One region of the Scandinavium tedordense genome, then DNA from elsewhere that is predicted to be linked to it. Evidence: predicted binding sites of a transcription regulator. Region 1 holds the regulator's gene; the other holds the start of a gene.
The links. Region 1 encodes PurR, which represses purine synthesis genes. Its sites were predicted from a motif close to CANGCAAACGTTTGCNTG; they were not measured.

Region 1 (3,238 bases):
CGCTGACGGCAGCAGCAGGGGTTTGTAAATCAGTTTGAATGGCGGCAAATGCGGGCAGATACATATCGGTTGCCAGAAAACCGAGTACGCTCAGGCCAGCCAGCCAGCACAAAAATCCTTTCCCAGGTTGCTTATTCATTTTCTTTCTCGTTGCAGGTGTCGATGGCAGCAGAGTGTAGGGAGTGCAACTTCTCTTGTGAAACGCTAATATTTGTCTGGTGAGTTCAAATTTTTTGCAGGCAGCCTATGTGGTCAGAATATTCTCTAGAAGTCGTGGACGCCGTAGCGCGTAACGGGAGCTTCAGCGCAGCCGCGCAGGAGTTGCACCGTGTGCCTTCTGCGATCAGCTATACCGTACGTCAGCTGGAAGAATGGCTGGCGGTACCGCTGTTTGAACGACGCCATCGCGACGTAGAATTAACCCCCGCAGGTGCCTGGTTTTTGAAAGAGGGTCGCTCTGTTATCAAAAAAATGCAGATCACCCGCCAGCAGTGTCAGCAAATTGCCAACGGCTGGCGTGGCAATTTGGCCATCGCGGTGGATAATATTGTGCGCCCGGAACGTACCCGGCAGATGATTGTCGATTTCTATCGCCACTTTAAGGATGTCGAACTGTGCGTTTTCCAGGAAGTATTCAACGGCGTGTGGGATGCGTTATCCGACGGGCGTGTAGAGCTGGCGATTGGCGCCACACAGGCGATCCCGGTCGGTGGGCGTTACGCATTTCGTGATATGGGGATGCTGAGCTGGAACTGCGTGGTGTCGAGTCAACATCCGCTGGCGCAGATGCCCGGCCCGCTCAGCGATGATGTGTTGCGCAACTGGCCGGCGCTGGTACGGGAAGATACCTCGCGATCGCTGCCGAAACGTATCACCTGGTTGCTGGATAATCAAAAACGGATTGTGGTGCCGGACTGGGAATCTTCCGCGACCTGTCTTTCCGCTGGTCTGTGTGCCGGAATGGTGCCCACGCATTTTGCCCGTCCGTATATCGACAGTGGTGAATGGGTGGCGCTGGAGCTGGAAAATCCGTTCCCTGATGCAGCGTGCTGCCTGACCTGGCAACAAAATGACATGTCACCGGCGCTGAGCTGGCTGCTGGAGTATTTGGGGGACAGTGAAACGTTGAATAAAGAGTGGTTACAGGAGCCGGAATAACCGGCTCCTGAGAGGTCATTAACGGCGGTAGTCGCGGAATGGGCCGTCGGCCACCGAGCGGCGCTCGATCAGGCGAGGATGCACTTCAATAGACTGCGACTCTTCACGCTTATTGACGATGCGATCCAGCAGCATATCGAAGGCCGCTTCACCCAGCGAATCCTTAGGCTGGTGGATAGTGGTCAGGGCAGGGGTAAAGAAGCGCGCGTTGCGCACGTTATCGTAACCAATGACTGAAATATCCTGTGGAACACGCAGACCCATTTCGTCTGCGGCACACAACGCACCCATCGCCATAATGTCACCGCCGCAGAACACGGCGGTTGGGCGTGGCTGTTGTGCAAGAATTTGCTGCATGGCGCGATAGCCGGATTCCGGCTCAAAATCACCCTGAACAATCCAGTTTTCAGGCACGTTGATTTGCGCTTCTTCCATGGCTTTCATGAAGCCCGCCAGACGTCCGGCGCCGGTGTTACGCTCCATCGGGCCAGGAATGACGCCGATTTCACGATGACCGCGTTCGACCAGATAGCGTCCGGCAATATAGCCCCCCTGGAAAGCGTTATCATTCACCGAGTCGGTAAAATCAGCTTTAGATTCGCCCCAGTCCATCACCACCATCGGGATGTGACGGTACTCTTCCAGCATCTCGAGCACCGACTGCGGGTATTCGGAACACATCACCAGTAGGCCATCGACGCGCTTTTGCGCCATCATTGAAAGATAGGCGCGCTGTTTTTCAAGGTTGTTCCAGGCATTACCCAAGATCAGGGTATAGCCTTTCTCGAAGCAGTTTTTCTCAACGGCTTCAATGATTTCAGCAAAATAGGCAGCTTCACTGCTGGTTGCCAGCAGGCCGATTGTTTTGGTGTGATTCACCTTCAGGCTGCGTGCCACGGCGCTTGGGGAGTAGTGCAGCTCTTTAATGGCCGCCCATACCGCGTTACGGGTATCTTCTGCCACGAAACGCGTCTTGTTAATTACATGTGATACAGTTGTAGTGGAAACGTTTGCGCGTTTCGCTACATCTTTAATAGTTGCCATTCGTTCTCACTCCAGACCCTTTCCTTACGCCTGATTACCGACACGAAAACGTTTGCCTTTACACACCCTTAACACAATTCAACTGAATTGCAGTACGCCGGGAGACAGACAGGACGACGGGAGGGGGTCAATGGCTGGTACGCTTTTAAATTAGCGTGGAATTTTGTCTGATTCTGAGGCAAAGGGAAAGAGAAAAATCGCTATGAGCCTAAAACCTGGAAGATTTTTGCGTATATTTGTGCAAAAATGAGCAAGCTCACTTTTGTTGTGGGGATTAAAAGGAGAAAAATTGATGAGTACCGACCTGAAGCTCTCTCTGATGACCACCGTTATCGCTTTGGCGCTGATCGTTGCTGCCGCGCTGACTGCTGTACTGCACTGATTTATCCGGAGGGAGAGCTCTCTTCCTCCTTCTCATTTTCCTTCCTGATTGTTATCAAATTCGCAAAAAACTTTTGCCATTTTGTTTACTTTTGTTTTTTTGTGATTGATGTCATGCTTTTGGCTTCTGCTTTCGCACTGTCTCAATGAGATGGCTTACCGGAGTCGTTACATGAAAATCAATTTCCCCCTGCTGGCACTGGCTGTTGGGGCATTTGGCATAGGTACCACTGAGTTTTCGCCAATGGGCCTGCTGCCTGTCATCGCCAAAGGTGTGGACGTGTCGATTCCCGCGGCCGGAATGCTGATCAGCGCCTATGCCATTGGCGTGATGGTCGGTGCCCCGCTGATGACGCTGCTGCTTTCACATCGCGCGCGCCGTAATGCGCTTATTTTCCTGATGGCAATTTTCACGCTCGGCAATGTGCTGTCGGCTATCGCGCCGGATTACACTACGCTGCTGTTGTCGCGCATTATCACCAGTCTTAATCATGGCGCTTTCTTCGGCCTCGGCTCGGTTGTGGCTGCAAGCGTAGTGCCTAAGCACAAGCAAGCCAGCGCGGTGGCGACCATGTTTATGGGGCTGACGATTGCCAATATCGGCGGCGTTCCGGCGGCCACTTGGCTTGGTGAAACCATCGGCTGGCGAATGTCG
Region 2 (3,238 bases), on a different contig from region 1:
CGGTCAGATCATCCCATTTAACGCGGGCGAGGCTGGACGTCATCAGCACGCCGACATAAATCAGCGCGCCTGCAGCAGCGTACGGCGGTACCATGCCAGCCAGCGGCGACAGGAAAATAACCAATAGGAACAGCAGACCTACAACGACTGCCGTCAGACCGGTACGGCCACCAACGGACACTCCTGATGAAGATTCAATGTATGCCGTAACGGAAGACGTACCGATAAACGCGCCGGCAACAGAAGAAATACTGTCGACGAACAGCGCCTGCTTCATGCGCGGGAATGTACCGTTTTCATCAGTCAGGCCCGCTTTATCGGTCACGCCAATCAGGGTGCCGGAGGAGTCAAACAGGTTAACCAGCATGAAGGAGAAAATGACACCTGCAAGGCCGATGTTAAAGGACCCCGCCAGATCGACATGACCGATAACAGACGTCACATCCGGTGGCGCCGAAACGATACCTGAATAGTGAACATCGCCCAGCGCCCAACCCAACAAGGTGGTCACCACGATGGAAACCAGAACCGCAGCATGGATGTTACGAGAAGCCAGGATCGCAATGATGAAGAAGCCGAGAATGCCCAGCAGCACGCTGTGAGAGGTCAAGTGGCCGATAGACACCAGAGTGTCTTTGTTGGCGATAATCACGCCCGCATTTTTCAGGCCCATCATGCCGATGAACAGGCCGATACCGCTGGTGATCCCCACTCGCAGGCTCATTGGGATATTGGCAATCATCCAGTAGCGTACGCGGAAAATGGTCAGCAACAGCAAACCAATCGCACCCCAGAAAATCGCGCCCATGCCCACTTGCCACGTCAGGCCCATCGCTCCGACCACGACAAACGCGAAGAAGGCATTCAGACCCATCGCGGGTGCCAGCGCAACTGGCAAGTTAGCAAACAGCCCCATCAGGATGCTGCCAAGTGCGGCGATAAGACAGGTGGTAACGAAGACCGCACTGGTATCCATGCCCGCGGCACCCAGAATTTGCGGGTTCACAAAAACGATGTACACCATCGTCAGGAACGTTGTACAACCGGCAATCACTTCTGTGCGTGCCGTCGTCCCATGCTCGCGCAGTTTAAACACGCGCTGAAGCAGACCCAGACCCGACGTCTGGGTGTTTTGTTGTTGGCTCATCTTCTGGTTCCAAACTAAGGAGGGGAAAATTCGTCGCTATCCTATACCAAAATGCGACAATAGGGAGGTACGCGACACAATTTTTTTCATTGATTTTGCTTATACGGCAACGATTGCGTCGGGCAAATTGTATTACGTAAACGTTAAACTTGTGACAACAGGAAACGGCATGTCCAGTATTGAGGCGGTATTTTTCGACTGCGATGGCACGCTCGTCGACAGTGAAGTGATTTGCTCCCGGGCATATGTCCATATGTTCCGGGAATTCGGTATAACTCTTGAGCTTGAAACGATTTTTAAGCGCTTTAAAGGCGTGAAGCTGTACGAGATTATCGATACCATCAACACCGAACACGGTGTGAATCTGGTGAAAGAGACGCTGGAACCGGTTTATCGCGCCGAAGTTGCACGGCTGTTCGACAGCGAGCTGGAAGTCATAGCTGGAGCGAATGATTTGCTGGACGCGATGACAGTGCCGATGTGCATCGTCTCCAACGGTCCGGTGAGCAAAATGCAACATTCTCTGGGGAACACGGGTTTGCTGCATCATTTCCCGGACAAACTGTTCAGCGGGTATGACATCCAGGCCTGGAAGCCCGATCCGGCGTTGATGTACCACGCGGCGAAAGCGATGAATGTGGATCAGGTGAACTGTGTGCTGGTGGATGATTCGAGCGCGGGCGCAATGTCCGGTGTGGCGGCGGGGATGGAGGTCTTTTACTTCTGCGCCGATCCACATAATCAGCCGATCGACCATCCTAAAGTGACGACCTTTACGTCGCTGGATGAATTACCGGGATTGTGGAAAGCGCGGGGTTGGGAGATTACGCGTTAAGTTCCCCTCCCTCACCCCGGCCCTCTCCCCAAAGGGGCGAGAGATAAAAACCCTCTCCACTATGGGGAGAGGGTTAGGCTGAGGGGTTTAAAACTCACTCTTTCGGATCGTGACCCGCCAGCAATTTATCCAACTCGTCGCCACCAACGTGACGGAAATCCTGCCCTTTCACGAAATAGAATATGTATTCGCAAATGTTCTGACAACGATCGCCGATACGCTCGATTGAACGGGCGCAGAACAGCGCGGTCAGCACGCTTGGAATGGTGCGGGAGTCTTCCATCATGTAGGTCATCAACTGACGTACAATGCCTTCGTACTCCTGATCGACTTTTTTATCTTCGCGATAGATACGCACCGCTTCATCCAGGTCCATACGCGCAAACGCATCAAGCACGTCATGCAGCATTTGCACGGTATGGCGACCCAAAGACTCCAGGCTCACCAACAGTGGCTGATGCTGCTGCGAAAACTTCTCCAGCGCGGTGCGGCAAATTTTGTCTGCCACATCACCAATACGTTCCAGTTCGGCGATGGTCTTGATGATAGCCATCACCAGACGCAGATCGCTGGCGGTTGGCTGGCGCTTAGCGATGATGCGCACACAGGCTTCATCAATGGCCACTTCCATCATATTAACCTGTTTGTCGCCGTCAATGACGCGCTTGGCCAGCTCCTGATCCTGATTGTGCATCGCGGTGATGGCGTCAGAAAGTTGCTTTTCCACCAGCCCGCCCATGGTCATCACCTGAGTGCGGATATGCTCCAGCTCTGCGTTGAACTGGCCGGAAATGTGTTTGTTAAGGTTTAGGTTGTCCATTGTTCCTCCAATTGCCCAAAAGAATTCTGGCTGTAGCAAGGCGCCAACTGCACGCATCCCCGGGAGCGTAAATAATTACGTGATCGGGATCAGTAAAGGCAGCCAACGCGGGTACAGCCTGAAAGATAAAGGGCAAATCAACCGTAGCGGCCAGTAATGTAATCTTCAGTTTGTTTCTTCGCAGGCTTGGTAAACAGATCGTCGGTATTGCTGAATTCAATCAGTTCGCCAAGATACATAAACGCTGTGTGGTCGGAACAACGCGCCGCCTGCTGCATGTTATGGGTCACGATAACCACGGTGTAATCCTGCTTCAGTTCGGTGATGAGTTCTTCAATGCGCCCGGTAGAAATCGGGTCCAGCGCTGAACACGGCTCATCGAGCAGCAAGACTTCCGGGCGAATCGCGATACCGCGAGCGATACACAGACGCTGCT

Region 2: MUU46_RS11140 (NCS2 family permease) is a predicted target of PurR. The motif match lies at 1,250-1,267, and genes of this name have one in related genera.

Annotation. Positions count from the first base shown of each region.
Region 1 is NZ_JALIGG010000056.1:74,962-78,199, reverse strand. Features, by position in the region: gene punC (purine nucleoside transporter PunC) at 1-139, opposite strand, end outside; gene punR (DNA-binding transcriptional activator PunR) at 247-1,158, shown strand; gene purR (HTH-type transcriptional repressor PurR) at 1,177-2,202, opposite strand; gene cydH (cytochrome bd-I oxidase subunit CydH) at 2,495-2,584, shown strand; gene MUU46_RS13510 (MFS transporter) at 2,756-3,238, shown strand, end outside.
Region 2 is NZ_JALIGG010000055.1:34,722-37,959, reverse strand. Features, by position in the region: gene MUU46_RS11140 (NCS2 family permease) at 1-1,147, opposite strand, end outside; gene yieH (6-phosphogluconate phosphatase) at 1,317-1,982, shown strand; gene phoU (phosphate signaling complex protein PhoU) at 2,077-2,802, opposite strand; gene pstB (phosphate ABC transporter ATP-binding protein PstB) at 2,940-3,238, opposite strand, start outside.